One region of the Streptomyces sp. NPDC048507 genome, then DNA from elsewhere that is predicted to be linked to it. Evidence: riboswitches for the same ligand, from Rfam matches in the RefSeq annotation. Region 1 holds a riboswitch; the other holds the start of a gene.
The links. A riboswitch is a leader RNA that binds a small molecule or an ion and turns the genes downstream of it on or off. The one in region 1 is predicted to bind cyclic di-AMP.
Positions count from the first base shown of each region.

Region 1 (15,457 bases):
GGCGCACGCCCGCGGCCTGGGCGTCGCCCCGCGCGCCCTGGAGGCCCTCACCGCCTGGGCCTTCGGGGCCTTCGCCGGCGCGGGGCTGGAGCGCCTCGACCTCCTCCACCAAGAGGACAACGAGGCCTCCTGCCGCGTCGCCGTCAAGAGCGGGTACGGCTTGGAGGGGCGACTGCCCGCCGCGCCGCCCGAGTTCCCGCTCAGCGGCCACCTGCACGTACGGCGGCGCGGGTCCGCGTAGGTCCCGCTCAGATCGCCTCGCCCGCCGCGCCGCCGGTCCCCGACAGGTCGACGACCTCGGAGTCCCGCGGCGAAGCGGTGTCGACGGGGACGTCGAAGTCCGAGAACAGCGCCTCGCCGTCGTGGTCCCCGCTGACGACCGACTTCAGGACGTACGGCTCGCCCTCGGTGGCGACGTAATCGGTCTGCGCGCCCTTCGCGGCCGGGGAGGTGACCGCCAGGACGGGCTTCCCGCCGACCGTGGTGCTCTCGCCCTTGCGCGCGAGCGGGCTGCCCTTGCCGAAGCCGTCGGTCAGCATGCCGAGGTCGCAGGCACGGGTCAGCGGGGCGGCACGCCGGTCCGACAGGGGGAGCTTGACCCAGCGGCCGGCGAAGGCGGCCACCACCTGCTCCGTCTGCCACTGCGGGGTGCCCTGCTCCTTCGCCGCGCCCCGCCAGTAGGCGGCGTCGCCCCGGAAGTGCACCAGCTCGGTGGACTTGATGATGTCCATCGTGCCCATGCCCTCACGGCGGACGGCGCCGTTGCAGTCGCCCTTCTTGTCCAGCGAGAGGTCGATGCGCATCTCCTTGCCCAGGAAGTCGAGCCGGGCCGAGACGTGTGCCGACCCGGCCGCCCGCGTGGCCGCGTAGGCCCGGTTCAGGACCTCCTGCCCCGACCGGCCGGCGAGCGGGCCGCCGCCCGGGGAGGGTGGCGAAGCCGTGCCCGGGGCGGACGGGGACGCCTCGGCCCGGGCCGCGCGCCCGGCCTCCGCCGCCCTGCCCGCGCCCCCGCCGGGCACGCAGGCGCCCGCCCCCGCGCCGAGCAGGGTCGTGGCGGCGAGGGCCGCGGCGGTGGTTCTGGTACGGCTGCGCATGCTGTTTCCCCCGTGGAAGAACGGTTCCTGCCCCGAGCGTAGGTCAGGGGCGGCCGGGCGCGGCGGGCGGCGGTGCGCGCCGTCCCGGCCGTACTGCGACCCTGCAACGGTTGCGTCCATCCCCTCACGGACGGCCGGAAAGGCTGTATACGCTCAGACCCCGACCCCTTCCGTACGCCTCGTCAGGAGCACCGATGCACGGCCCCGGCCTCCCGCCGCAGCCCGGCCCCCACGGCCACCGCCCCCTGTCGGGGAGCGACATGACGCTGCGCGTGCTGTTCACGGCGCTGCCCGTCCTCAGCTGCGGGTTCTTCTCCTGGGGGTCGATGCTGAGGCTCGCGATCCTCACCCGCAAGGCCCGCGACTGGGCCCTGCTCGTCATCAGCGGGGTGCTGATGGTGGTCTGGATCGCCTTCATCGAGATGGACCACACGCCCGACACCAGCGGCTGGCAGAGCGACCTGGGTGCCGGTGGCTCGATCCTCACCGGTTTCGCGATCTGCGTGTACTACCTCGTCTGCGACATCCGCCACCACGAGGCCAAGGCCCTCGCCCCGGCCGCGCCCTGGTACCCGGTGGCCCCGCAGCCCCCGTACACCGGGCAGCAGACCACCCCCTCCTACGGCTACCCGCCCGCGCGGGGCCAGGCCCCCGCGCCGCCGCCCCCGCAGGTCCCGCCGCAGACGTCCCCGCACACCCCGCCGCCCCGCATCGGGCAGGTCCGCGCCGAACTCGACGAGCTCAGCGAGCTCCTGCGCCGGCAGGGCCGGGACCGCCCGCCGCAGCCCCCGCAGCCCGGCGGCCCCTACCAGGACCCGAACAGCACGGCGATCCAGGACCCGAACCGGTGACCGAGCGGGAACGCCTGATCGGCGAGCGCTACCAGCTCGCCACCATCCTCGGCCAGGGCGGCATGGGCCAGGTGTGGACGGCCTACGACCGGCGCCTCGACCGGCGCGTGGCCGTCAAACTGCTGCGCCCCGACAAGGTCGCCGGGCCCGGCACGGTCGCCGAGGAACTGCGCCGCCGCTTCGTGCGCGAGTGCCGGGTCACCGCCCAGGTCGACCACCCCGGGCTGGTCATCGTCCACGACGCGGGCAACGACGGCGACGAGCTCTACCTCGTCATGGGCTACGTCGAGGGCTCCGACCTCGCCGACCACCTCGCCGCGCACGACCCGTACCCCTGGACCTGGGCGGTCGCCGTCGTCGCCCAGCTGTGCGCGGTGCTCTCCGCGGTGCACGCGGTGCCGATCGTCCACCGCGACCTCAAGCCCCGCAACGTGATGGTCCGCCCGGACGGAAGCGTCCTCGTCCTGGACCTCGGTGTCGCCTCCGTGATGGACACCGACACCACCCGGCTCACCAGCACCGGCACCCCGATCGGCAGCCCCGCCTACATGGCCCCCGAACAGGCCATGAGCGGCGCGGTCGGCCCGTACACCGACCTGTACGCCCTCGGCGTGCTGCTCTACGAACTCCTCAGCGGCAACGTCCCCTTCGCCGGATCCACCGCCCTCGGCGTGCTGCACCGCCACCTCTACGAGCCCCCCGCCCCGGTGCGCCCGCAGCGCCCCGAGATCCCGCAGGAGCTCGAAGTGCTGATGCAGCGCCTCCTCGCGAAGGACCCGCAGGACCGGCCCGGCTCCGCGCAGGAGGTGTACGAGGCCCTCGCGCCCCTGCTCCCGGCCCGCGGCAGCCGCACCCCGAGCGGCCCCATGGATCCCACCCGCCCCTTCCTGCGCCCCCAGGCACCCTGGCCGGACCGGGCCGCGGTCGTCCCGCCCCGCCCGGCCGACCCGCCGGCCCCGCCCCGCCCGGACATCCCCGGCGCCGTGGACGAGGCCCGCAAACTGCTGGACCAGGGCCAGCTCACCCGGGCCGTGGACATCCTCGGCGGCATCCTCCCGGCGGCCGCCACCGAGCACGGCGAACACTCGCCGGTGGTCCGCTCCCTGCGCAAGCAGTACGCCGCCACGCTGATGGACGACGGCCAGTTCCGCCGCGCCCTGCCCGAACTGCGCCGCCTCGCCGACGAGTTCCCCGCCGGTGACCCGCAGGCGCTGCGCCTGCGCTACGACGCGGCCCAGTGCCTGGAGCAGCTCGGCGAGCCCGCGGCCGCCCTCGCCGAGTACCGCTCGCTGCTGCCCCTGTTCGAGAACCACTACGCCAACCCGGACCCGGGCCTGCCGCTGGAGGTCCGCCGCCGGATAGCGCACCTGCTGCTCTCGCTGGGCGACCGGCCGGCCGCCCACGACACCCTGGTCCGGCTGCTGTTCGACGCGGACCGGGTGCACGGCCCGGGCCACCCGCTCCCGGTCGACATCCGCCGCACCCTCCAGTGGCTGGGCCAGGTGCGCTGACGCCCCGGCGCCCGGTCACCGGGCCCGGTGCCGGCGCCTGACGGCCGCCGCCAGCACCACCAGCGCCGCCAGCCCGGCCGCCGCCGTCCCCGCGAGCAGGCCCGGCGGACGGAAGGAGCAGGTCACGGTGGTGGTGCGGCCGTCCAGGGGGACCGCCAGCAGGCCGAGCCGGGACCCGCCGGCCCGGCCGTCACAGGTCCAGCCCGCCACCGCCGGGACCGCGATCACCGCCGTACCGGTACTGCCCGGCGGCAGGGTGGCGCGCAGCCCGGAGGAGCCCACCCGTACCGAGGTCGCGGCCGAGGCGCGCAGGGCCGACACCGCGTCCGCCAGACGGGTCCGGTCCAGGCAGGACAGCGCCCACAGGGGCGGGGCGGGCCGGTCGAAGACCAGCTTCGAGGCGGGCCCGCGCGAGGTGCCCAGCGGCTGGAGCGCGGCCCGGTTGCGCGGGGCGCTGCCGCCGAGCCGCCAGGGCCGGCCGTCGGCCAGGCGGGCCGTCGCGTTGTACTCCGGCGCCCACAGGTAGGCGTCCGTACCCGCCCGGCAGACCCCGGGCGCGACGGGGCCCTCGTACACCTTCGCCCCCAGCAGCAGTTCCTGGTTGGCGAAGGGGGATGGTCCGTAGGCGAGGCCGGGTTCCGCCGGATGGACGGTGACCAGCGGCGGGACCTCGGCGCGGGCCACCGTGCCGTCCGGCTTCAGCCGCGCGCCGACCGCGAACACCGCGTCCGTCACCGGGTTGTCGATGCTCTGCACGTTGCGGCCGCGCGAGGTCCAGCCCGCGCCCAGCGCCTGCATGGTGCGGGTGAACACGTCCGGGGTGTGGCTGCTGTAGTAGGCGCCGCCCTCACCGCCCAGCAGCATCGGGTCGTTGCCCGACAGGGCGGGCCGTCCCGCGTCGGTCCGGTACGCGGGCCAGCCGTCGGCCTCCGCGAGGGCGTCGGCGCGCCGGGCGTGCGCCGCGTTCCAGGACGGGTAGTCGTCCAGCCCGGCCAGTTTCCCCTTGTGCCCGTACGCCGTCGTCGCCGCGGCCTGCCCCACCAGCGCCAGGGCCAGCAGCCCGGCCGCGGGCAGCAGCAGCCGCGGCCGGCGCAGCGCCCACCAGGCGCCGGCCGTCAGGGCCAGCCCGCCGCCGAAGAGGCCGTAGCCCCAGCCGGTGGCGAGGGGGCTGCCGCTCGCCCAGCCGAGCGCCGCCGCGAGCACCGCCGCGCCCGCGGCGAGGGCCCGGGCCGGCAGCGGTCCGGCCGTCAGCCCCGTCCACGCGGCGATGACCACGACCCCGGCCAGCACGAAGGTCTGCCGGTACGCGCTGCCGTTGGGCGTCGCGAACAGGTGCCAGGCCAGATGGGTCGGCTCCCACTGCAAGGACAGCAGCACCGCCGCGACCAGCCCCGCCCACCAGATGCGGGTCCGGGCGGGCACGGCGCGGTGGAAGGGGAGCGCCGCCGCCAGCAGCAGCGTTCCGGTGCCCACGAATACGGCGGGGGAGTTGAAGGAGTACGTCGCCGGCATCAGCCGCGCGAACAGGTCGGACCACGGCACCGGCCCGAACTGCCGCGACCAGCCCGGGTAGGCCTGCTTCGAGCTGAGGAACAGCGGGACGAGCACCGGCGCGGCCAGCGCGATGCCGAGCACGACCCGCCCCGCCGCCCGGCCCACCACCAGGGCCCGCTCGCGCGCCCCCTCCCGGGTGAGCACCACCCGTACCAGCAGCACCAGGGCGGCGCCGAGCGTGGCCATGTAGGCGGTGTAGAAGTTCGCCGTCCACGAGACGGTCACCACCAGCACCCCCAGTACGGGCCGCCGCCCGCGCAGCGCCCACTCGCCGGTCAGGCACAGCAGCGGGAAGGCGATCAGCCCGTCCAGCCACATCGGGTTGTAGGAGGCCTCGATCACCGACCAGCCGCACAGTGCGTACGAGGCCGCGAGCAGCCCGGCCGCCCACCACGGCCCGCGCCGCTGCGTGCGCAGCAGCCAGGCCATGGCCGCCGCCGCGGCCGCCATCTTCAGCACCGTGACCACGTACACCGCGAGGTCGATGTCCGCGCGCGGGAACAATGCCACCAGGGCGGCGAAGGGGCTGGTCAGATAGGTACCGAGGTCGGGCAGGAAGCTGGTGCCGTACCCGGACTGCCAGTTGAAGAGGAGCCCGCCCCGCGCCCGGCCGTGCAGCAGGTCCCACAGGTGCGCGTGGAACGGCACGAACTGGTTGCCGAGGTCGTTGACGCTGCGGTGCCGGGGCCCGTACGGGAACACCCGCGCGACCGCGTCCCCGCCGCACACGGCGACGAGGGTGACCAGGGCCGCGAACGCCGATCCGGCCAGGCCGGACCGGCGCGGGGAACGCCGTGCGGTGGGGGACGCCGGCCGGTCCGCGGCGCGGTGCGGGGCGAGCTGCTGAGTCGACATGGTGAGACGACCATCCCAGGGACGGAGGGCACGGTGGTGGCCGGGGAGTGAACTCGCACCCCAACACCCCCGGAATCGTTGGTCGAAGCGGTGGCCCGGACCACCCTGACTGCATACCATCGATCACCGCACGGCCCTTGTGCACCGACGCACAATCTCCCGGCCCTGGAGGCTCCTTTGCACCGTCGCACAGCGCTCTCCGTCTCCGCCGCCCTGCTCGCGGCGGCCCCCCTGCTTGCCGCCTGTTCCGGCGGTACCCGTCCCGGTACGGCGGCGGTCGTCGGCGGGGAACGCATCACCACCTCCGCCCTCCAGGCCCAGGTCAAGGACGTCCGCGCGGCGCAGAACCGTTCCGATCAGGGCGCGCAGCTCATCGAGGCGACCGCCGGACTGGAACGCCTGAAGCTCAACAAGATGATCCAGACCGCCGTCCTGGAGCGGGCCGCCGACGACGCCGGCCTGAACGTGACCACCAAGGAGATCGAGGAGCTGCGCAAGACGCAGCTCCAGCAGGCGGGCGGCCGGGCGGGGCTGGAGGCGGCCGCGCTCCAGCAGGCGCAGCTGGCGCCGGACCAGCTGGAGGCGGACGCCCGCTTCAAGCTGCTGCGCGACAAGCTCTTCGCGCACTACGGCAGCCAGGACAAGGCGCTGGCCCAGCTGGGGGCCGCGGCGAAGGCCCTGCACATCGAGGTGAACCCGCGCTACGGCAAGTGGGACGCGCAGCAGATCATCCTCGGCGACCAGCAGACCCCGTGGATCACCCAGCGCACCCGGCCCGAGGTACCGGCCCTCGGCGGCGCGTGACGCGCGGGCGGAGGTAGGTTCGGAGGGTGACCGACCACACCGCCGAACCCGCTCCCGCTTCCGACGCCGCGCGCGCCCCCGCATCCGCCCCCGCCGGGGGCGTGGGCGTGGGCCGGATCGTCCTGCTGACCGCCAGCCACCGGGTCGCCCCCGGGCTGCTGTCCTGGCCGGCCTGGCAGACCCTGCGCGCCGCGGACCTCGTCCTGTGCGCCGACCCGGAGCACCCGCAGCTGCCGTACCTGCGGGAGGCGGGGGTGCGGGTGGTGCGGGAGGTGCCCGACGCCGAAGGGCTGATCGGGGCCTGCGCGGGCGGCCGTACGGTCGTGGTGCTGCCGGGTGGCGAGGGGGACCGGCGGCTGACGGACGGCCTGGCCCGCCTCGCCGGCTCCGGCCGCGTCAGCATGCCCGACCTGGAGCTGCTGCCCGGCTCCTACGACCTGCCGGGTGCGCGGCTGCTCGACCTCGTGCAGGTGATGGACCGGGTGCGCCGGGAGTGCCCCTGGACCTCCGCGCAGACCCACGAGGGCCTGGTGAAGTACGCCATCGAGGAGGCGTACGAGCTGGTCGAGGCCATCGAGGACGGTGACCGGGCGGCCCTGCGCGAGGAGCTCGGCGACGTGCTGCTCCAGGTCGTCTTCCACGCCCGCATCGCGCAGGAGGCGGCGGCCGCGGGAGAAGAAGGAGAAGAAGGAGAAGAGGGAGAAGAAGGGGAGGGCGCGCCGGCGTTCTCCATCGACGACGTCGCCGGGGACCTGGTGGACAAGCTGATCCGCCGGCACCCGCACGTCTTCGGGGACGCGCGGGCCGATTCCCCCGAGGACGTCAACGCGCACTGGCAGGCCACCAAGGCGGTCGAGAAGCAGCGGGAGTCGGTCACCGACGGGATCCCGGTCGCGCAGCCCGGGCTCGCGCTCGCGGCCAAGCTCGCCGGCCGGGCCCGCGCCGCGGACCTCGGGGTGGAACTGCCCCGGGGCGAGGGGATCGGCTACGAACTGCTCGCGCTGGCGGCGCGCGCCGAGGAGCAGGGGACGGACCCCGAGACGGCGCTGCGGGCGGCGGCCCGCGCCTACCGGGACGCGATCAGGGCGGCCGAGGGCGTCGGCCCGGCGGGCGGCCGGTCGGGCGGCTGATCCGCAGGCCGGTCGGGCGGCCGGTTCGGCGGTCGGGTCAGCCTTCGCGCCGCGGGGCGCGTGCCGAGGGGTTGTGCCAGTGCGGGTCGGGGCGGCTCAGGAACCATTCGCCGAAGCCGAGGGGCCGGGCCGCGGCGGCGCCGCGGGCGGGGACCGCGTCGTGGAAGAGCCGCTCGGGGAGGGTGCCGAGCTCCGCCAGGAGCCGGGCGGTCTCCTCGATGAACGGCGGCGGCCCGCTCAGGTAGACGTCCTGCTCCCGCCACAGGCCCCGGTTGCCGAGGGCGGTGGCCAGCCGGCCGGTGGCCTGGTCGCGGTGCTGCCCGGGCGCGGGGGTGATGTAGGTGACGGCGAGCCAGCCGCAGGAGGCGGCGTACGCGTCGATGAGCGGGCGGTCGTAGAGGTGGGCGGCGTCCCGGGCGACGACGAAGAGCCGTACGTCCTGATCGGGAGGGCGTTCCACCAGGTCCTCCAGCAGGGCCCGGACCGGCGCCCAGCCGGTCCCGGCGCCGATGAGGGTCAGGGGCCGGTCCGCGCGGCGCAGGAACAGGCCGCCGCCGGGGGCGCCGAGCCGCAGCCCTTCGCCCGGCCCGACCTCGCGGACCAGGGCCGTACTGAGCCGTCCGCCCTCGATGCGGCTGACGTGGAGGTCGACGGTGGTGTCGGCGCGGGGCGCGTTGCCGAGGGAGTAGGTGCGCCAGGTCGCCGGCACCCGCTCGCTGTTCACGCTGACGTACTGGCCGGGCCGGTAGGGGAGCGGGGCGTGCGGGCGCAGGGTCAGGACGGCGATGTCCCGGCCGTAGCGCAGGTGGCGCACCACCTCGGCGTCCCACCAGGGCGGGTCGGCGCTGGAGCGGGCGCCGGTCGTCATGGCGTCGGCCATGAACTGGTAGGCCTCGCTCCAGGCCTTCTCGACGTCGGGGGTCCAGGCCTCGCCCGAGGTCTCGGCGAGGGCGGCGAGCAGGGAGGTGCCGACGGCGGCGTAGTGCTCGGGGCCGACCAGGAACTTGCGGTGGTCGCGCCCGAGGTCGCGCAGATAGGGGACGAGCGTCCCGCTCTCCAGGTGGGCGATGACATGGGTGAGCGCGGCGAAGAGCCGGTCGCGCTGGCGTTCCATGCCGTCGGCGGAGGCCGGGAAGAGGGCCCGGAGTCCGGGGTTGTGCCAGAAGAGGTGGGCGTAGAAGAACTTGACCGTGTGCTCGGCCCGTCGTTCCACCACCGCGAAACTGCGTTTCAAGATCCTCACATCCACAACACCGAAAGTAGGAAGGCCGGGGAAGGCGAGGTCAAGCGACGGCCGATCTACGGACAGCCGCGGCGAACCACCTATATGGGGTGGCGGCTTCCGGGCGGGATAACGTCATCGGGTGCATGAGCAGACCTCTCCGCCCCCCGCCGACCCCGCCGCCCCCCAGGGCCCGACGCTCTTCGACTGGGAGTTCGCGACCGACCCCTACCCGGCCTACGCCTGGCTGCGCGAGCACGCGCCGGTGCACCGCACCAAGCTCCCCAGCGGGGTCGAGGCCTGGCTCGTGACCCGGTACGCCGACGCCCGGCAGGCCCTCGCGGACCAGCGGCTGAGCAAGAACCCCGCGCACCACGCGGAACCCGCGCACGCCAAGGGCAAGACGGGAATCCCCGGGGAGCGCAAGGCGGAGCTGATGACGCACCTGCTGAACATCGACCCGCCGGACCACACCCGGCTGCGCCGGCTGGTGTCGAAGGCGTTCACCCCGCGCCGGGTCGCCGAGTTCACCCCGCGCGTCCAGGAGCTCACCGACCAGCTGATCGACCGGATCGTCGAGAAGGCGGGGGACGCGCCGACGGGCGAGGCCGATCTCATCCATGAGTTCGCCTTCCCGCTCCCCATCTACGCCATCTGCGAGATGCTCGGCGTACCGCGCGAGGACCAGGACGACTTCCGCGACTGGGCCGGGATGATGATCCGCCACGGCGGCGGCCCGCGGGGCGGAGTGGCCCGCTCCGTCAAGCAGATGCGGACCTACCTCGGGGAACTCATCCACCGCAAGCGGGATGATCTGGGCAATGACCTCATCTCGGACCTGATCCGGGCGAGCGACCACGGGGACCACCTCACGGAGGCGGAGGCCACCGCGATGGCCTTCATCCTGCTCTTCGCCGGCTTCGAGACCACGGTGAACCTGATCGGCAACGGGCTGCACGCCCTCTTCATGAACCCGGACCAGCGCGTGCGCCTCCAGGCCTCCCTCGCGGCGGGGGAGAGCGCGCTCCTGGAGACCGGCATCGAGGAACTCCTGCGCTACGACGGCCCGGTGGAGCTGGCCACCTGGCGGTTCGCCACCGAGCCGCTGACCCTCGGCGGCCGGGGGATCGCCGCCGGGGACCCCGTCCTGGTGGTCCTGGCGGCGGCCGACCGCGACCCCGACCGGTTCGCGGACCCGGACACCCTGGACCTTTCGCGGAGTGACAATCAGCACCTCGGCTACGGCCACGGCATCCACTATTGTCTCGGCGCCCCGCTGGCCCGTCTGGAGGGCCAGACGGCGCTCGCGACTTTGCTGACGCGTCTGCCGGATCTGGAACTTGCCGTTCCCCCTGCCGACCTGCGCTGGCGCGGCGGGCTCATCATGCGGGGCCTGCGCACCCTGCCGGTCCGCTTCACACCCCGAAACGGTTGAGCGCCCGCCGCGCCGCCGGACGGCGGCGCGGCCGCCCGGCAACGGGGCGGCGGCTTCCGGTCGGCTGACCGGAAGTCAGTCCACCGTCGAACTTGTGACATCCGTTCGAAGGCGGCTAGGTTCTGCCGTTACCCCGCCGTTATGCGAAAGGTGCAGCCTCATGCGTTCCGGGAACGGCCGCCACAGACGTCCCCGCCAGGTACCCGCCCTGGTCGTCACCGCCGGAGTCACCGGCTCCGCCCTGGCCCTGCCGCTGCTCGCGGCAGGCAGCGCGGGCGCCGCGGACACCGCCACCTGGGACAAGGTGGCCGACTGCGAGAGCGGCGGCACCTGGAGCGCCAACTTCGGCAGCGGGGCCTACGGCGGGCTCCAGTTCACCCTGGAGCAGTGGAAGAACGCGGGCGGGCTCGCCTACGCCGAGCGCCCCGACCTCGCGAGCCGCTCCCAGCAGATCGCCGTCGCCGAACGGGTGCTGGCCTCCCAGGGCCCCCAGGCGTGGCCGCTGTGCTCCGCCTCGGCCGGGCTGACCCAGCAGGGGCCGGCCGCCCAGGTGGACCCGGGCAGCGCGCCCGGACCGGTCGCCCCCTCCCCGTCCCGGCCGGACGCCTCGGTGCCCGCCACCGGCTCGGGCGGGAAGCCGACGGACTTCGGCGCCCCGACCCCGCAGCCGGGCTCCTCGCCCTCCGGCGGCCCGAGCGGCCTGCCGGACTACCCGCTGGGTCCCACCAGCGGACTGCCCGTCATGCCCGACCCGGACTACCCGGTGCCCTCCACCGACCCGTCCGTGCCGCCGGCGACCACCCCGGGTACGCCGTCCACCCCGGGTACGCCGTCCACCCCGGCGGACCCGACCGCCCCGACGGCCCCGGTCAGCCCGACCGCCCCCGTGGACCCGACGGCCCCGGCCGTCCCCGGCGCCACCGTGGGAGCCACCGCCCCCGGGGCCACGCCCTCCACCCCCGAGGGGGAGAAGACCGACGGCGCGGGCAAGCACCGCGGCCCGGCGGCCATCGAGGTGCCGGCGGCCCCTGGCGCTGCGTCAGGCGCCGCCGCGGAGCCCACGTACACGGTGAAGCCGGGCGACAGCCTCACCGCCATCGCCCACGCCAACGGGCTCACGGGGGGCTGGAACGCCCTCTACCAGGCCAACGAGCAGGTCATCGGCGGGGACGCGGACCTCATCAAGCCCGGTCAGAACCTGGATCTAACCAAGGAATAGGGGCAGTTCGGGCATCCAGAAAGAGCTGAATGTCCGTTATCGGCAAGTGAGACATGCGTCTCTTCCGGTCAACTGGCGTGTCTGGTTCCGGAACTTCCGCAAACCCTGCCCCCACCTGCGCAAACGTGCACTTTCGGAACGCAAGTAGGCCGGTTTCTCCCTGATGTCTCGCGTTGAACATCCAGGAGAGACCTGCCTACCTTCTGAATCGCTCGCCACCGCGAGCTCCTTCGACCGCATCGCCGAATCCTGCCGGCGGACGGAGGGAACAGTCGTCGCGTAAAGCGCCGAAGGCAGGAGCGGGGGAACCAAGGTAGTCGCCGGGAACGGCCGTTGAGAGACGGTCACGACCGGCTAGGGGTTAAGCCACGTGCTCGACACGTGACCGGGCAACTCATCCGCCCGAACCCGACAGCTCACCTCGAAGGCGTCGGTGAGGAGAACTCCATGCTGCTTTCCGGCAAGGGCAAGCACCGTCGCGGCTCCAAGGCCGTCCGCATCGTCACGCTCGCCGGTGTCGCCGGTGTCGCCGTCGCGGCCCCGCTGATGGCCGCCGGCTCCGCCAGCGCCGCCACCGCCACCGAGTGGGACAAGGTCGCCTCCTGCGAGTCCGGCGGCAACTGGTCCATCAACACGGGCAACGGCTACTACGGCGGTCTGCAGTTCTCCGCCTCCACGTGGGCCGCGTACGGCGGCAAGGCGTACGCCGCGCAGGCCAACCAGGCCTCCAAGTCGCAGCAGATAGCCATCGCCGAGAAGGTCCTCAAGGGCCAGGGCAAGGGCGCCTGGCCGTCCTGCGGCGTCGGCCTGTCCAACTCCTCGTACAACGGCGGCGGCTCGACCTCCACCCCGGCCAAGCCGAAGCCCGCCACGAAGCCCGAGGCCGCGAAGCCCGCGAAGCCCGCGCCCGTCAAGCCGGCCACCCCGAAGTCGGAGTCCAAGCGCCCCGCCGAGGCCCCGGTCACCCGCTCCGAGCGCTCCGAGACCCCGGCGCCGGTCAAGACCGCCCCGAAGTCCGACACCGTGAAGACCGGCAACGGCTCGTACGAGGTCAAGGAGGGCGACACCCTCGGCACCATCGCCCAGGCCAACAACGTCCAGGGCGGCTGGGAGAAGCTCTTCGAGCTCAACAAGGACATCGTCGACGATGCCGACCTGATCTTCCCGGGCCAGAAGCTGAAGGTCGGCTGAACTCCCGCGCAACACCGTCGCGCCCCCTGACGGCGCGGCACCCGTGACACCGTCCGCCGCCCGACGCGTATCCCCCCACGCGCCGGGCGGCGGCGTGCTGTCCGCCGCCCGGCGCGCCCCCCGGAGCCGCCGCGGCCGGCCCCGTTCCCAGAGTCTTATGTCCGGGAAGAGGGGTATTCGGTCCCTTTTTCGTCCCAGGACCCGGGCGGTCGGACGGTCGAGTGCCCGGAGCCGGTTAGGCTCTAGTCGGCAAGGCCGTCCCACGGCCTGACACGCCACCGCACACCCAGCGTCACATCCCAGAAGGAGATGCTCGTGCCGTCCATCGACGTCGTCGTAGCCCGGGAAATCCTGGACTCCCGAGGCAACCCCACGGTCGAGGTCGAGGTGGGCCTCGACGACGGCAGCACCGGCCGTGCTGCCGTCCCGTCCGGCGCCTCCACCGGTGCATTCGAGGCCATCGAGCTCCGTGACGGTGACCCCAACCGTTACATGGGCAAGGGTGTCGAGAAGGCCGTCCTCGCCGTCATCGAGCAGATCGGCCCGGAGCTCGTCGGCTACGACGCCACCGAGCAGCGCCTGATCGACCAGGCCATGTTCGACCTGGACGCCACCGACAACAAGGGCTCCCTCGGCGCCAACGCCATCCTCGGCGTCTCCCTCGCCGTCGCGCACGCCGCGTCCGAGGCTTCGGACCTGCCGCTCTTCCGCTACCTCGGCGGCCCGAACGCGCACCTGCTGCCCGTTCCGATGATGAACATCCTCAACGGTGGGTCGCACGCCGACTCCAACGTCGACATCCAGGAGTTCATGATCGCCCCGATCGGCGCGGAGTCCTTCTCCGAGGCGCTGCGCTGGGGTGCCGAGGTCTACCACACCCTCAAGAAGGTCCTGCACACCAAGGGCCTGTCCACCGGCCTGGGCGACGAGGGCGGCTTCGCCCCGAACCTGGAGTCCAACCGCGCCGCGCTGGACCTCATCGTCGAGGCCATCAAGCAGGCCGGATACGTCCCGGGCAAGGACATCGCGCTCGCGCTCGACGTCGCCGCGTCCGAGTTCTACAAGGACGGCAAGTACGAGTTCGAGGGCCAGTCCCGCTCGGCCGCCGAGATGACCGAGTACTACGAGGAGCTCGTCTCCGCGTACCCGATGGTCTCCATCGAGGACCCGCTGTACGAGGACGACTGGGCCGGCTGGAAGACCCTCACCGACAAGCTGGGCACCAAGGTCCAGATCGTCGGCGACGACCTCTTCGTCACCAACCCGGAGCGCCTGGCCCGCGGCATCGAGGAGGGCTCCGCGAACGCCCTGCTCGTGAAGGTGAACCAGATCGGTTCGCTGACCGAGACCCTCGACGCCGTCGAGATGGCGCAGCGCAACGGCTTCAAGTGCATGATGTCGCACCGCTCGGGCGAGACCGAGGACGTCACCATCGCCGACCTCGCCGTCGCCGTGAACTGCGGCCAGATCAAGACCGGCGCCCCGGCCCGCTCGGACCGCGTCGCCAAGTACAACCAGCTGCTGCGCATCGAGGAGATCCTCGACGACGCCGCCGTGTACGCGGGCCGCTCCGCGTTCCCCCGCTTCAAGGGCTAATCGGGGCCTGCGGGTCTCGCCTCCGTACGTCCCCGCACTCGGTCCCGTACCGTGTGCGGGGACGTATTGCGTAGTGCGCGCACAGGGGAGGCGGGACCATGGCCGGGAACCGGGACCGGTTCTCCACCTTCTCGACGGCGACCAGGCTGCGCCAGCTCGGCGAACGCACCGCGGCGCACGTCTACCGCTCGCAGTCCCGCCGGGTCGTCCGCCGCAGCCGCCTCACCGGACGGGCGGCCCTGCTGGTGCTCGTCCTCTGTACCCTGGTCGTCGCCCTCGCGTATCCGATGCGCCAGTACGTGTCCCAGCGCTCGGAGATCGCGGACCAGCAGCGGGCCGCCGCCGATGCGCGCAGGCGCCTCGACCAGCTCCGCGACGAGAAGGCCCGCTGGCAGGACCCCGCCTACGCGGAGCAGCAGGCCCGCAGGCACCTGCACTTCCTGCGCCCGGGGGAGATCGGCTACATCATGACCGACCCCGGTTCCGGAGCCGCGGAACACCATCGCGGCGGGGAGGCCGGATCCGACCGCCCCTGGTACTCCAACGTATGGGACGGGGTCGACAAGGCCGACCGTCCCGGCGAGTGAGCCCCGCGCCCGCCCGCACCCATCCACGAGAACGAAGAGACTTCCTCCAGGCATGCAGACGCCCCCGCCCCAGACCGACCGGACCGAGCCGACCGACGCGGACATCGAAGCGTTCCAGCAGCAGCTCGGCCGCCCGCCGCGCGGGCTGCGCGCCATCGCGCACCGCTGCCCCTGCGGCCAGCCGGACGTCGTCGAGACCGCCCCGCGGCTGCCCGACGGCACCCCCTTCCCGACGCTGTACTACCTGACGTGCCCCCGGGCGGCCTCCGCCATCGGCACGCTGGAGGCCAACGGCGTCATGAAGGAGATGCAGGCCCGCCTCGCGGACGACCCCGAGCTGGCCGCCGCCTACCGGGCCGCGCACGAGGACTACATCGAGCGCCGCGACGCCATCGAGGTGCTCCAGGG
Region 1 is NZ_JBICWZ010000008.1:233,476-248,932, forward strand. It holds gene ACGFXC_RS23515 (GNAT family N-acetyltransferase) at 1-241, shown strand, start outside; gene ACGFXC_RS23520 (hypothetical protein) at 249-1,094, opposite strand; gene ACGFXC_RS23525 (hypothetical protein) at 1,289-1,945, shown strand; gene ACGFXC_RS23530 (protein kinase) at 1,942-3,456, shown strand; gene ACGFXC_RS23535 (YfhO family protein) at 3,472-5,865, opposite strand; gene ACGFXC_RS23540 (SurA N-terminal domain-containing protein) at 6,043-6,669, shown strand; gene ACGFXC_RS23545 (nucleoside triphosphate pyrophosphohydrolase) at 6,696-7,799, shown strand; gene ACGFXC_RS23550 (globin domain-containing protein) at 7,837-9,042, opposite strand; gene ACGFXC_RS23555 (cytochrome P450) at 9,164-10,456, shown strand; gene ACGFXC_RS23560 (transglycosylase family protein) at 10,617-11,675, shown strand; cyclic di-AMP (ydaO/yuaA leader) riboswitch at 11,951-12,120, shown strand; gene ACGFXC_RS23565 (transglycosylase family protein) at 12,123-12,866, shown strand; gene eno (phosphopyruvate hydratase) at 13,176-14,462, shown strand; gene ACGFXC_RS23575 (septum formation initiator family protein) at 14,561-15,049, shown strand; gene ACGFXC_RS23580 (DUF501 domain-containing protein) at 15,102-15,457, shown strand, end outside.

Region 2 (15,457 bases), on a different contig from region 1:
CGGGCTGCCGCGCGAGATGTTCACCCCCACCTTCTGCGCGGCGCGCGTGGTGGGCTGGAGTGCGAACGTCCTGGAACAGGCCGCCGACTCGAAGATCATCCGTCCGGCCGCCCGCTACGCCGGACCCACCCCGCCCGAACCCGTACCCGCCGCGGGCTGACTACGATCGGCCGGGTGAACAGCAGGCAGCCCGCTCCGTCCGCCCGGACCGTCCCCGTCGTCGTCCTCTCCGGATTCCTCGGCTCCGGGAAGACCACCGTCCTCAACCACCTGCTCGCGCACCGGGCGGGAACCCGGATCGGAGTCGTCGTCAACGACTTCGGCTCGATCGAGATCGACGCGATGTCCGTGGCCGGGCAGGTCGGCGACTCGATGGTCTCCCTCGGCGGGGGCTGCCTGTGCTGCGCCGTCGACGGCAGCGAGCTGGACGCGTACCTGGAGAAGCTGGCCGCGCCCGCCCACCGCATCGACGTGATCGTCATCGAGGCCAGCGGGCTCGCCGAACCGCAGGAGATGGTCCGGATGCTCGTGGCCAACGAGAACCCGGCCGTCCGGTACGGCGGCCTGGTCCAGGTCGTGGACGCGGCGGAGTTCGACGCGACCCGGGCCGCGCATCCGGAGACCGACCGCCACCTGGCCGTCGCCGACCTGGTCGTGCTCAACAAGACCGACCGCGTGGACGCCGCCGAACGGGCCCGCGTCGAGGGACTGCTCGCCGGGCTCTGCGCCCCGGGCATCCCCGTGATCGGCGCCGATCACGGGCGGATCGACCCGGAGCTGCTCTTCGACCGCCGCCCCTGGGAGCGGACCCGGGGGCAGCTCTCCTTCGAGGACCTGCTCGCGGAGGCGCAGGAGCACGGGGACGGCCACGGCCACGGACACGGCGGCGATCACTCCGAGCACCTGCACGCGGCCTACGAGAGCGTCGCGTTCACCTCGGACGCGGCGCTCTCCCCGCGCCGCCTCATCGACTTCCTCGACCGCCGGCCGGCCGGCCTCTACCGGATCAAGGGCTACGTCTGGTTCGGCGTGCCCGGCCATCAGGAGCGTTACGAGGTCCAGTCGGTCGGCCGCTTCCTGAGGTTCGCCCCCGGCCCCTGGGGGCGGGGCGAACCGCGCCGGACGCAACTCGTCCTGATCGGCTCCGCCCTCGACGGGCCGGGCCTGCTGCGCGCACTGGAGGACTGCCGGGAGGGGGCGCCGCAGGACGCGCCGCCGGAGAGCATGTGGGGCGTCCTGCGGTACGTGGACCGGGGCGAGCGCGGCCCCGGGGACTGAGGCCCGTCCACGCCCTTACGCGCGGCGGGGGTTGCCGGGACACTGGACGGATGGGCGGGGACGGGGAACTCGGGCGTTCTTTCGCGGGCCGGGCGCGGCGGTCGGCCCGGGCGGGACCGGCGGGGCCGGTGCGACCGCCGGGGTCGGTGCGACCGGCGGGGCTGGTCACGGCGAGGCCCGCGGTGGTGTGGGCGGGCGTGTGGGCCACGGCCCTGACGGGCGCCTTCGTCGGACTGGCCCGGCTGTTCGTGCTGTGGGACCCGCACGCCCGGGCGGCCTCCGGGCCCTGGCGCGTGCAGGAGCCGGCCTGGATGTACCTCGGGCTCGCGGGGCTCGTCGCGTTCGGGCTCCTCGCCGCCCTGCACGGGCTGACCGTACGCGGTGCCCGGACGGCGGGCCTGGCCGCGGGCGTGCTCTATGCCGGCACGCTCACCCTGACCCACGGCTGGTCGGAGCGGACCGCCGACCAGATCCTGCGCGACCGGGGCGTCGCATACCCGGCCGTCGTCACCGAGGTCCGGCCCCGGGCGGACGGGCGGCCGGGGGAGGTGCGGCGGGCGCGGCTGGCCGACGGCCGCGTCCTCACCCTGGCGGGGCCGCCGGCCCCCTTGCGCGGGGCCGCGCGGCCCCGGGAACATCCCGTCGGCGCCGAGACGCTGGTCACCCTGGATCCGGCGGGAGCGGCCCGGCCGCGCCTCGGGCCGCCGCCGACCGGCGCCGCCGTCGGCCGGGCCGCCGCGGGAGCCGCCGCCGTCGCGGCGGGATCCCTCGCGGCCGCCGTCCCGCTGGGCGCCCGTACGGCGATCCGGCGCGCGGAGCGACGCCGCCCCGCGGACGCGGCCTACGCCACCTCGACGCCGTACTCGCTGAGCAGGGCCTCCAGACCGCCGCGGTAGCCCTTGCCGCCGATCACGAACTTCCAGTCGCCGTTCGGGCGGCGCCGGAAGGAGCCGAGGACCAGGGCCGTCTCGCCCGCCCGGCCGTCGGACACCTCCAGCCGGTCGATCTCCGCCCCCGCCGCGTCCAGCAGCCGGATCCGGGCATCGGTGAAACCCGCCAGGTCCGCGTCCGGATTGACCTCCGGGTCGATCGCGGCGACCAGCACCAGCCGGTCGGCGTGCTGCGGCAGGGCGTCGAAGCCGACCTCGACGGCCGCCTTGTCGGGGGCGGTGTGCGGGCGGGAGCACACCGAACCGTCCGGGGTCCGCGGGTTGTTGAAGAAGACGAAGTGGTCCTCGCTCAGCACCCGGCCGCCCTCGCAGACCAGCGCGCACACGTCGAGCGCGACCCGTCCCGACCAGGACATCCCCAGCACGTTGCGGTCGGCCGCCAACGGCTGCGCCGCCGCCCGCTGCTCCACCACCGGCTGCTCCACCACCGGCTGCGCCGCCGCCCGCTGCGCCGGTACGGCCGGGGTCCGCGCGCCGTCGCCGAGCCGCCCCCGCAGCCCGTACCGGTGCAGCAGCTCCACCAGGTCCGCTCCGGGAACCAACTCCAGCGGCTTGCCGTTGGCGAAGGTGTACGACCCCGGCCCGAAGGACGAGGTGGTGACCAGCACCCCCTTGTTCGCCCCCGCGTCCTGGACCGTGCCGTACAGGTCCCGCACCGCCGTCGGCGGGACGGTGTTGCGGTAGCGCTTGACCTGCACCACGATCCGCCCGCCCCGGATCGGTGCCGGATCCAGCGCCTCCACGTCCACGCCCCCGTCGCCCGAGCGCTGCGTGGTCACCGCCTCCATGCCCATCGCCCGGAAGAGCTCCGCGACCAGGTTCTCGAAGGCGATCGGATCCATCACGAACAGGTCCGGCTCGTCCGCCCCGCCGCTCCCGTCCGCGTCCGGGCGGCCGCCGTGGCTGACGACGCCGCCGACCCCGCCGACCTCGCCCGGCCTGCGGCCCGGCCGTACGGCCGTCAGCTGGTCGGGCCGCGCCGACAACTGGCCCCGCAGCCCGTCGGCCAGGCAGTCCACCGCGCTCACCTGCGCCAGCCGCAGCCCGGAGAAGGCCGCCCGCGCCGCCTGCACCGTGGCCAGTACGATCTGCGCCTCCCGGCCCGTCACCGGATCGTGGTCGTCCACGAACCCGTTGACGACCACCGAGTCCAGCGCCCCGAACTCGTCCGCCGCGTACACCTCGCGCAGCACCAGCAGCACGCACTGGGCCAGCAGGTCCCGGTACAGCCCCCGGCGCTGCGTGGCGGGCCGGGCCGTCTCCTTGTCCTGGTCCGTACCGGCCACGTACCGCACGGACTTCGTCTCCGGCACGGCCTCGTAGCGGGGCAGTTCCCAGTCCAGCACCAGCTGCCGCGCCGCCGGGTCGTAGGCGGCGGACACCTGGCGGGGCAGCTCCTCGGGCCAGGCCGTCGAGGCGTACAGGGCCGCCGAGAAGTACTCCACGGCCGCCTCGGGGTCGCCCGCCCGCAGGGCTGCGGCCAGGTCGGTGAGGCCGCTGTTGTGGTGGCGGATCCCGGCGAGCTGGTCGGCCGCCCAGCGGTCGTACTGCTGCCGGTACGCCGCCAGGTGCCGCAGCCGCTCCTGCTCCGCGGCGTGCGCGGCCTGCCAGGCGTGCGTGTACCGGTCGTGGGCCTCGCGCTCCGCCTGGGCGCGGCGGCCCGAGCCCAGGGTCCAGCCGCTGCTCTGCTGCTGGAACTGGTGCAGCTGCGGCATGGGCACCGGGTGGGCGAGGGTGCCCGGGTCGAAGGGCGCGAGCCGCTCGTCGCGCACCAAGGCGGACATCCGGAACGCCGGCGCCCGGCAGCCCGCCGCCAGCAGCCCCTGGAGGGCGGCCACCTCGGCCTCGATCCGCTCGGTGCGACGCCGTGCCTCCGCCTCGCGGTGCTGCTTGTAGGCGGCCTGCTGCTCCCGCCGGTCCCGGGCCGCGTCCCGCTCGTAGGCCCGCTGCCGGCGCTCGGCCTCGCGCTGCTGGATCAGTTGCGTCCGCTGCTGCTGGCGCTGGGCCTCGGCCCACACCCCGATCAAACCGCTCGGCCGACGACTCATCAGTGCTGTTCTCCCCCCACCCGCGTGTACCGGGAAAACAGTAGTCGGGACCGGGGGCGGGCGGCCCGTCAACCGCCCGGACCGCCCGCCCGCCGTCCCGGTCATCCGGGAGCGAGCCCCTAGAGCACGCCTCCGGCCAGCGCCTCGACCGGGGCCGGCAGGGCGGTGCCCGAGCCGTCGCGGCGCGGGTCCGGGGCAGGCAGGGCGGCCGGAGTGCCGTTCGCCGCGGCCGCGCGGACCGGGGCGTTCCCGGCCCAGGCCAGCACCAGCAGGTCCTCGCCCTTCAGGAACCGCTGGCAGCGCACGCCGCCCGTGGCGCGCCCCTTGCGCGGGTACTGGTCGAAGGGGGTCAGCTTGCAGGAGCGCACCGAGTCGTCCAGCGTGCCGTGCGAGCCGGCCACGCTGAAGACCACGGCGTCCCGCGCCGGGTCCACGGCGGAGAAGTGGATCACCTTGGCGTTCTCGGCGAGCTTGATGCCCGCCATGCCGCCCGCCGGGCGGCCCTGCGGGCGCACCTGGGCCGCCGGGTAACGCAGCAGCTGGGCGTCGTCGGTGATGAAGACCAGGTCCTCCTCGCCCGTGCGCAGTTCGACCGCGCCGACGATGCGGTCGCCCTCCTTGAGGGTGATGACCTCCAGCTCGTCCTTGTTCGCCGGGTAGTCCGGCACGACGCGCTTGACCACGCCCTGCTCGGTGCCCAGGGCCAGACCCTGCGAGGACTCGTCGAGGGAGGTCAGGCAGACCACCGCCTCGTCGGGCTCCAGTCCGGAGAGAAACTCCGAGACCGGGGCGCCGCCCGCCAGGTTCGGCGCGGCATGGGTGTCGGGGAGCTGCGGCAGGTCGATCACCGGCAGCCGCAGCAGCCGCCCGCTGGACGTCACCACGCCCACGTCGGCCCGGGCGGTGGCGGCCACCTGCGAGACGATCAGGTCGTGCTTGGCCCGGCCGCCGTCCTCCTCCTGCGGCAGCGGACCGCCGCCCGCCGTACGGGCCAGCAGGCCGGTGGAGGACAGCAGGACCCGGCACGGGTCGTCCGCGACCTCCAGCGGGACCGCGGCGACCGCCGTGCCCGCCGACTCCAGCAGCACCGTCCGGCGCTCGGTGCCGAACTTCTTCGCGACCGCGGCCAGTTCCGAGGAGACCAGCTTGCGCAGCTCGCCGTCCGAGTCGAGGATCCCGGTCAGCTCGTCGATCTCCCCGGTCAGCCGGTCGCGCTCGGACTCCAGCTCGATCCGGTCGAAGCGGGTGAGCCGGCGCAGCGGGGTGTCCAGGATGTACTGCGTCTGGACCTCGCTCAGCGAGAAGCGCTCCATCAGGCGTTCCTTGGCCTGGGCGGAGTTGTCGCTGTCCCGGATGAGCCGGATGACCTCGTCGATGTCGACCAGGGCCACCAGCAGGCCCTCGACCAGGTGCAGCCGGTCGCGCCGCTTGGTGCGGCGGAACTCGCTGCGGCGCCGGACGACCTCGAAGCGGTGGTCGAGGTAGACCTCCAGCAGTTCCTTCAGACCCAGCGTCAGCGGCTGCCCGTCGACCAGCGCGACGTTGTTGATGCCGAAGGACTCCTCCATCGGCGTCAGCTTGTACAGCTGCTCCAGCACGGCCTCCGGGTGGAAGCCGTTCTTGATCTCGATGACCAGGCGCAGGCCGTGCGAGCGGTCGGTGAGGTCCTTGACGTCGGCGATGCCCTGGAGCTTCTTCGAGCCGACCAGGTCCTTGATCTTGGCGATGACCTTCTCGGGGCCGACCGTGAAGGGCAGTTCGGTGACGACCAGGCCCTTGCGGCGCGGGGTCACGTCCTCCACGGCCACGGTGGCCCGGATCTTGAAGGTTCCCCGGCCGTTCGCGTAGGCGTCCTTGATCCCGGACAGCCCGACGATCCGTCCGCCGGTGGGCAGGTCCGGGCCCGGCACGAAGCGCATCAGCGCCTCGAGGTCGGCCTCCGGATAGCGGATCAGGTGGCGGGCGGCCGCGATGACCTCGCCGAGATTGTGCGGGGCCATGTTGGTGGCCATGCCGACGGCGATCCCGGAGGCGCCGTTGACCAGCAGGTTCGGGTACGCCGCCGGAAGGGCGACGGGCTCGCGCTCCTGGCCGTCGTAGTTGGCGGTGAAGTCGACGGTGTCCTCGTCGATCGACTCCGTCATCAGTGACGTGGCGTCGGCCATCCGGCACTCGGTGTAACGCATCGCGGCCGGCGGGTCGTCGTTGCCGAGCGAACCGAAGTTGCCGTGGCCGTCGACCAGCGGCAGCCGCATGGAGAAGGGCTGCGCCATGCGCACGAGGGCGTCGTAGATCGACGTGTCGCCGTGCGGGTGCAGCTTGCCCATGACCTCGCCGACGACGCGGGCGCACTTCACGTAACCGCGGTCGGGGCGCAGGCCCATCTCGTTCATCTGGTAGACGATGCGCCGGTGCACCGGCTTCAGGCCGTCCCTGGCGTCGGGCAGGGCGCGGGAGTAGATCACCGAGTACGCGTACTCGAGGAAGGAGCCCTGCATTTCGTCGACGACGTCGATGTCGAGGATCTTCTCCTCGAAATCCTCCGGCGGCGGGGTCTTCGTGCTGCGGCGGGCCATCGCTGCGCGGCTCCTTAACCAAGAATCGGGGGGTACGGGGTGCCGGACGGGGGCCGTCCGGCCGGTGACGACGCGGACCATTGTGGCCCGGCGCACCGACAACGCCGACTCCGACCCCGGGCGACCCCCCGGACGGAGTCCAAGGGGCGGACCCGGGAACTTCTCCGGTGGCCGACGCGCTTGCATACAGTGGCAGGTCTGACAGAAATCTCTGCATCGCGATCGAAGGGACCACATGCCCATGGGTCACACGGCCACAGCTCAGGCCGGCTCCGGCGGCCTGACAGCGACCGAGCACCGGCTGGCCAACGGCCTGCGCGTGGTGCTGTCCGAGGACCACCTCACTCCGGTCGCCGCCGTCTGCCTCTGGTACGACGTCGGCTCGCGCCACGAAGTCAAGGGGCGGACCGGTCTGGCTCACCTCTTCGAGCACCTGATGTTCCAGGGTTCGGCGAGCGTACCGGGCAACGGGCACTTCGAGCTGGTCCAGGGCGCCGGCGGTTCCCTGAACGGCACCACCAGCTTCGAGCGCACCAACTACTTCGAGACGATGCCGGCCCACCAGCTGGAGCTCGCCCTGTGGCTGGAGGCGGACCGCATGGGCTCGCTGTTGGCGGCCCTGGACGAGGAGTCCATGGAGAACCAGCGCGACGTCGTGAAGAACGAGCGCCGCCAGCGCTACGACAACGTGCCCTACGGCACCGCGTTCGAGAAGCTGACCGCCCTCGCCTACCCCGAGGGCCACCCGTACCACCACACCCCGATCGGCTCCATGGCCGACCTGGACGCCGCGTCCCTGGAGGACGCGCGCAACTTCTTCCGTACGTACTACGCGCCCAACAACGCCGTCCTGTCGGTCGTGGGCGACATCGACCCCGCGGCGACGCTCGCCTGGGTCGAGAAGTACTTCGGCAGCATCCCCTCGCACGACGGCAAGCAGCCCCCGCGCGACGGCTCGCTCCCCGAGGTCATGGGCGGGCAGCTCCGCGAGGAGATCGTCGAAGAGGTCCCGGCCCGCGCGCTGATGGCCGCCTACCGGCTGCCGCACGACGGCACCCGCGAGTGCGACGCGGCGGACGTGGCGCTGACCGTGCTGGGCGGCGGCGAGTCCTCCCGCCTGCACAACCGCCTGGTGCGGCGCGACCAGAGCGCCGTCGCGGCCGGCTTCGGCCTGCTGCGCCTGGCCGGCGCGCCCTCGCTGGGCTGGCTGGACGTCAAGACCTCCAGCGGTGTCGAGGTGCCCGCCATCGAGGCGGCCGTCGACGAGGAGCTCGCGCGGTTCGCCGCCGAGGGCCCCACGGCCGAGGAGATGGAGCGCGCCCAGGCACAGCTGGAGCGGGAGTGGCTGGACCGGCTGAGCACCGTCGCCGGCCGCGCCGACGAACTGTGCCGCTACGCGGTGCTGTTCGGCGACCCGCAGCTGGCGCTGAGCGCCGTGGGGCGCGTCCTGGACGTCACCGCCGAAGAGGTGCAGGCCGTCGCCGCGGCCCGGCTGCGCCCCGACAACCGCGCGGTCCTCGTCTACGAGCCGCTGCCCGGCTCGGACGAATCCGACGAGTCCGACGAGTCCGACGAGTCCGACGAGAACGAGAACGAAGGGGCGGAGCAGTGAGCGACGCCGTAGCCGTCACGATGGACTTCCACCCGCGCCCCGAAGCCGGCGAGGCCAAGCCCTGGGCGTTCCCGGCCCCCGAGCGCGGCGCCCTCGCCAACGGCCTGACCCTGCTGCGCTGCCACCGCCCCGGCCAGCAGGTCGTCGCGGTCGAGGTCAACCTCGCGGCCCCGCTGGACGCCGAGCCCGAGGGCCTCGACGGGGTGGCCACCATCATGGCCCGGGCCCTGTCGGAGGGCACCGACAAGCACTCCGCCGAGGAGTTCGCCGCCGAGCTGGAACGCTGCGGAGCCACCCTCGACGCGCACGCCGACCACCCCGGACTGCGGGTCTCCCTGGAGGTCCCGGCCTCCCGCCTGCACAAGGCCCTCGGCCTGCTCGCCGAGGCACTGCGCGCGCCGGCCTTCGCCGACGCCGAGGTCGGCCGCCTGGTGCGCAACCGGCTCGACGAGATCCCGCACGAGCTGGCCAACCCGCAGCGCCGCGCCGCCAAGCAGCTCTCCAAGGAGCTCTTCCCGGCCGGCCTGCGCATGTCCCGCCCGCGGCAGGGCACCGAGGAGACGGTCGCCCGGATCGACTCCGCGGCCGTCCGCGCCTTCTACGAGGCCCACGTGCGCCCCGCCACCGCCACCGCGGTCGTCGTCGGCGACCTGACCGGCATCGACCTGGACGCCGTGCTGGCCGACACCCTCGGCGCGTGGACCGGCGACACCGCCGAGCCGCGCCCGGCAGTGCCGGTGACGGCGGACGACTCAGGCCGGGTCGTCATCGTGGACCGGCCCGGAGCGGTCCAGACGCAGCTGCTGATCGGCCGCATCGGGCCCGACCGGCACGACATCGTCTGGGCGCCGCAGGTGCTCGGCACGTACTGCCTCGGCGGCACCCTCACCTCGCGCCTGGACAAGGTCCTGCGCGAGGAGAAGGGCTACACGTACGGGGTGCGGGCGTTCGGCCAGGTGCTGCGTTCGACCGCCGACGGCAAGGGCGCCTCGATGCTGGCCATCAGCGGTTCGGTGGACACCCCCAACACCGGTCCCGCGCTGGAGGACCTCTGGAAGGTGCTGCGCACGCTCGCCGCCGAGGGTCTGACCGACGCCGAACGCGACGTGGCCGTGCAGAACCTGGTGGGCGTCGCCCCGCTGAAGTTCGAGACGGCCGCGGCCGTGGCGGGCACCCTCGCGGACCAGGTGGAGCAGGAGCTCCCCGACGACTACCAGGCGCAGTTGTACGCCAGGCTGGCCGAAACCGGTACGGCGGAGGCCACTTCGGCGGTCGTGCGCGCCTTCCCGGTGGACCGGCTGGTGACGATCCTGGTGGGCGACGCGGCCCAGATCGAGGAGCCCGTGCGGGCCCTCGGCATCGGAACGGTCACCGTCGTCACGAACTGACGGTGCGTTGGGGAGGGGCTCCGGCGGGATCATCCGCCGGAGCCCCTTTTGTCTGTTTCGCCGCGTGGTTGCCCGTATGCGGTGTGGCGTACGCAACAAAAGCGCTCGTGTGTTTGGCGATCGACTGATGATCCGCCTAGCGTCGGCCGTGCTGTCCGTCACTTGTGACCGCCGCACCGGCGGCACCGGTCAGCGATCGCCGAGTCCCCGTCAGGCGCGAGCCTGGGGAGCCGGGGACCCACATCAGTCCCTGGGGTGAATCGGACCGCCTCGTCAGAGGAGGCCCGTAGGAGACCTTCCTGCTCCGAACCCGTCAGCTAACCCGGTAGGCGAGAGGGAAGGAAAGGATCACCCCCTTCATGGCCTCTGGCAGTCGTGTCGCCGGCAAGCACCGTGGTTCCAGCCGTCTGAGCCGCAAGACCGCCGGCTATGCCGGTGTAGCCGCCCTCGCCACCACGGGCGTGGTCGCCGCCGTGGCCGCCCCGGCGTTCGCCGCGGACCACAGCGCCCCCTCCATCGAGGAGACCGGCCAGACCGCGATCGTCGTCGCCGACGGCCTCCAGGACGACCTCGAGGTCCAGGCCGAGTCGCAGCAGGTCGCCGCCGAGGCCGTCGCCGCCCAGGCGCAGGCCGAGGCCGAGGCCAAGCAGCGTGCCGCGGAGGCCAAGCGGACCGCCGAGGCCAAGGCGAAGAGCGAGCGCGATGCCGCCGAGCGAGCCGCCCGCGAGGAGGAGCGCAAGCGCCTCAACACCTTCGTCGCCCCCATCGAGGGCTCGTACGTCAGCACCCAGTACGGCGCCGGCGGCGGCATGTGGTCCTCCGGCAGCCACACGGGCATCGACTTCCACGCCGACGAGGGCACCTCGGTCCACGCGGTCGGCGCGGGTGTCATCGTCGAGGCCGGCTGGGGCGGCGCGTACGGCAACAACGTCGTCATCAAGCACAACGACGGCACCTACACCCAGTACGGCCACATGAACTCGCTGAGCGTCTCCGTCGGCGAGAAGGTCACCGCGGGCCAGCAGATAGGCCTGTCGGGCTCCACGGGCAACTCCAGCGGCCCGCACCTGCACTTCGAGGCCCGTACCGGCGCCCAGTACGGCTCGGACATCAACCCGCTCGCGTACCTGCGCAGCCACGGCGTCGGCGTCTGACCCGAAGCACCACCCGCACCACCCCGCACTTCAGCGGAAGGCCCCGGCTCCCAGAGCCGGGGCCTTCCGCGTTTTTCCCCTTTCCTGCCTTTCCCTGCCTTCCCCCGTCCTCTCCCGCCCACGGCGAAATGTTTAGGATATCGGGCCGTCATCGGAAGTTATCGTGTGCTGCAATAGAGTCGCAGTACGGTCCCGAATCGGCGAAGGCGCCGGGCGGGCAATCCAGCGGAGGTCCGGCTTTGCGTATTCCGGCGCACGCGGTGTGCACAGCGATCCGCGACGACATCGTCTCCGGCTTCTACGGTCCGGGCGGCCGGCTGACGGAGGAGGTGCTCGCCCGGCGCTACGGCGTCTCGCGCGTCCCCGTGCGCGAGGCGCTGCGCACCCTGGAATCCGAGGGCTTCGTCACCACGCGGCGGCACGCCGGCGCCTGGGTGGCCGAGCCGACCGCGCAGGAGGCCGCCGATCTGCTGGAGCTGCGCTCGCTGCTCGAACCGCTGGCCGCCTCCCGGGCCGCCCGGCGGCGCACCGAGGCCCACCTCAAGGTGCTGCGCGGATTGGTCAGGCTGGGCCAGGAACGGGCCCGCAAGGGCCAGGGGGAGGATCTGCGGGCCCTGGGGGGCTGGTTCCACGAGACGCTCGCCCAGGCGTCCGGCAGCCCCGGACTGATCGCCCTGCTGGTCCAGACCCGGCGCAAGCTCGCCTGGATGTACGTGGTGGGGGCGCCGGTACGGCCGGCGGACTCCTGGGCGGAGCACGGCGCGATCGTGGACGCGGTGGCGCGCGGGGACGCGGAACGGGCCGCGGCGCTGACCGCCCTGCACGCGCAGCGGGCCGCCGTCGTGCACCGGCCGAGGGTGAGGACTCCGCAACCTGCCGTCAACACGGCGGGTGGCCGCCATTAACAAGGGGCTCGTATAAAGGGGGCGACTGCCAAAAAGGGGCGTGCGGCTCTGATATCGCGAAGGCCGCGGTATTTCCGCATGCCGGGAATTCGTGCCCGTGCCCGGAATTCCGTTCCGTGGGCAGTGAGCCGTGATCCGTAAGACAGGCCTCCCCCGGGAAACGCGGAAGCCGCCGCCCCGGGGTGGGGGGACGGCGGCTTCCGGGGTTACCGGGCCCGAAGGGTCAGACGGTTTCCGGCAGCTCGTCGAGGCCCTCGGCGACCAGCTTCGCGAGGCGGTCCAGCGCGGCGTCCGCACCCTCGGCCTCGGAAGCGAGGACGATCTCCTCGCCGCCCTGGGCGCCCAGGCCCAGGACCGCCAGCATGGAAGCGGCGTTGACGGGGTCGCCGCCCGCCTTCGCGATGGTCACCGGGACGCCGGAAGCGGTCGTCGCCCGGACGAAGATCGAGGCGGGACGAGCGTGCAGGCCCTCGGCCCAGCCGACGTTGACGCGGCGCTCTGCCATGGTGATGCCCTTCAGGTTCTTACGGTTGTCTAGACCAGTCTCTCACGGCGTCCGGACTGCTCGGACCGACCTTCGGCCCCATTCCACCGCCGTTCGACCCTCCCCAGCTTGCACTGGTTTGCCCCTGCCCGCCGCATCCGCCGCGCGCACCGCGTACAGCCCGTCCGCCGTGCCCCGCCGCGGGGGCGCGCCGCCCCTTAAGGTGGCCCCATGACCACCGAGTCGGACCCCTCGTACCCGGCCCACTGGGAAGCGGACGTCGTGCTGCGCGACGGCGGCACGGCCCGGATCCGCCCCATCACGACCGCGGACGCGGGCCGCCTGGTCAGCTTCTACGAACAGGTCTCGGACGAGTCGAAGTACTACCGGTTCTTCGCCCCCTACCCCCGGCTCTCCGACCGCGACGTGCGCCGCTTCACCCACCACGACTACGTCGACCGGGTCGGCCTCGCCGCGACCATCGGCGGCGAGTTCATCGGCACCGTCCGCTTCGACCGCATCGGCCCCGACGGCCGGCCCGCTCCGGTGCCCGCCGACGAGGCCGAGGTGGCCTTCCTCGTCCAGGACGCCCACCAGGGGCGGGGCGTCGCCTCCGCCCTCCTCGAACACATCGGCGCGGTCGCCCGGGAGCGCGGCATCCGCCGGTTCGCCGCCGAGGTGCTGCCCGCCAACACCAAGATGATCAAGGTGTTCACGGACGTCGGCTACCAGCAGAAGCGCAGCTTCGAGGAGGGGTCCGTCCACCTCACCCTCGACCTCGAACCCACCGCCGAGTCCCTCGCCGTCCAGCGCGCCCGCGAACAGCGCGCCGAGGCCCGCTCCGTCCAGCGGCTGCTCGCCCCCGGCTCCGTCGCGGTGATCGGCGTCAGCCGTTCCGGCTCCGGCGTCGGCGCCGCCGCTCTGCGCAACCTGCGCGACGGCGGCTTCCACGGCCACCTCTACGCCGTCAACGCCGCCCGCGACCCCGGCATCGGCGGGGACCTGCTCGACGGGGTGCGGGCCTACCGCACCGTCGCCGACATCGGCGCCCCCGTCGACCTCGCCGTCATCGCCGTCCCCGCCGACCGGGTCCCCGAGGCGGTCGCCGCCTGCGGGGAGCACGGAGTCCAGGGGCTGGTGGTGCTGTCGGCCGGGTACGGCGAGAGCGGCCCCGCCGGACTGGCCCGCCAGCGCGAACTGGTCCGCCAGATCCGCTCCTACGGGATGCGGCTCATCGGCCCGAACGCCTTCGGGGTGATCAACACCGCCCCCGACGTGGAACTCAACGCCTCGCTCGCCCCCGCCCCCGCCCGGGGGCGGATCGGCCTGTTCACCCAGTCCGGCGCGATCGGGATCGCCCTGCTGTCCGGGCTGCTGCGGCGCGGCGAGGGCCTCTCCTCCTTCGTGTCCGCCGGGAACCGGGCCGACGTCTCGGGCAACGACATCCTCCAGTACTGGTACGACGACGAGGCCACCGATGTGGCCCTGCTCTACCTGGAAACCCTCGGCAACCCGCGCAAGTTCACCCGGCTCGCCCGCCGCACCGCCGCCGTCAAGCCGGTCGTCGTCGCCCGCGGAGGCCGGCACACCCCCGCCGGACACGTGGTCCCCGGGACCCGGCTGCCCGACGCCACCGTCTCCGAGCTGCTGCGCCAGGCCGGCGTCATCCGCGTCGACACCGTCACCCAGCTGGTCGACGTCGGCCTGCTGCTGGCCGGACAGCCGGTCCCGGCCGGACCGCGGGTGGCCATCCTCGGCAACTCCGAGTCCCTCGGCGTGCTCACGTACGACGCCTGCCTCGGCGAGGGCCTGCGCCCGCGGCCCCCGCTCGATCTGACCACGGCCGCCACCCCGGCGGACTTCCGGGCCGCCCTGTCCACGGCACTGGCCTCCGACGACTGCGACGCCGTCGTCGTCACCGCCATCCCCTGGGTGAGCGAGCACGCGCTGGCCGACGACCTCGCGGAGGCCCTGCGGGAGGCGGCCGCCGAGGTCCCCGGAAAGCCCGTCGCGGTGGTGCACGTGGAGCTCGGCGCCCTGGCCGAGGCGCTGTCCGCCGTACGGGCCGCCCCGCCGGCCCCGCCCGCACCACCCGCCCCGCCCCTCCCCACCGGGCCGGGCCCCGGGGCCCCGTCGGCCCCCGTACCGGCCGGCTCCGGGACCGACCCGCGCCGGCCCGGCCGGCGGATCCCCGCCTACCCCGCCGCCGAGCGGGCGGTGAAGGCCCTCGCCGAAGCCGTCCGCTACGGCCAGTGGCGCCGGGCCAACGCCGAGGCCGGCCAGGTCCCCGAGTACGAGGACATCGACGAGACCGGCGCCGCCGCCCAGCTCGCCACCCTGCTGTCCGGGGTCCCCGAGGGCACCGCCCTGACCCTCGACGAGGCCGACGCCCGCGAGCTCCTGGCCCGCTACGGGATCCCGGTCCGGACCGTCCTGCCCGCCCCCGGCCCCGACGCAGCCGTCCGCGCGGCCCGGATCCTCGGGTTCCCCGTCGCCCTCAAGACCACCGCCCCCCACCTGCGCCACCGCGCCGACCTGGGCGGCGTACGCCTCGACCTGACCACCGAGGCCGAGCTGCGGCGCTCGTACGAGGAGCTGACCGAGGCCCTCGGCAAACCCGCCGAGCTGCTCCCCGTGGTCCAGGCGATGGCACCGCGCGGGGTGGACACCGTCGTGCGGGCCGTCGTCGACCCGGCCGCGGGCACCGTCCTGTCCTTCGGACTCGCCGGAGTCGCCTCCGAGCTGCTCGGCGACACCGCGCACGGCCTGGTCCCCGCCACCGACCGGGACGCGGCCTCGCTGATCCGCTCCATCCGGGCCGCGCCCCTCCTCTTCGGCTGGCGCGGCAGCGACCCGGTGGACACCCGGGCCCTGGAGGAGCTGCTGCTCAGGCTGTCCCGGCTCGTCGACGACCACCCCGAGGTGGCGGGCGTCAGCCTGGAGCCGGTCGTCGTCGCCACGGACGGCCTCTCCGTGCTCAGCGCCACCGTCCGCGTGGGCCACCCGCCCGCCCGCACGGACCTCGGCCCGCGCACCCTGCCCAGCTACTGAGCGCCGGGCAG
Region 2 is NZ_JBICWZ010000012.1:97,795-113,251, reverse strand. It holds gene ACGFXC_RS28200 (citrate synthase) at 1-160, shown strand, start outside; gene ACGFXC_RS28195 (CobW family GTP-binding protein) at 175-1,278, shown strand; gene ACGFXC_RS28190 (hypothetical protein) at 1,476-2,174, shown strand; gene ACGFXC_RS28185 (restriction endonuclease) at 2,120-4,276, opposite strand; gene ACGFXC_RS28180 (DNA topoisomerase (ATP-hydrolyzing) subunit A) at 4,396-6,852, opposite strand; gene ACGFXC_RS28175 (M16 family metallopeptidase) at 7,088-8,464, shown strand; gene ACGFXC_RS28170 (M16 family metallopeptidase) at 8,461-9,852, shown strand; cyclic di-AMP (ydaO/yuaA leader) riboswitch at 10,040-10,199, shown strand; gene ACGFXC_RS28165 (M23 family metallopeptidase) at 10,212-11,006, shown strand; gene ACGFXC_RS28160 (GntR family transcriptional regulator) at 11,246-11,911, shown strand; gene ACGFXC_RS28155 (HPr family phosphocarrier protein) at 12,135-12,416, opposite strand; gene ACGFXC_RS28150 (GNAT family N-acetyltransferase) at 12,627-15,446, shown strand.
Region 2: another riboswitch for cyclic di-AMP. It lies ahead of ACGFXC_RS28165 (M23 family metallopeptidase); the one in region 1 lies ahead of ACGFXC_RS23565 (transglycosylase family protein).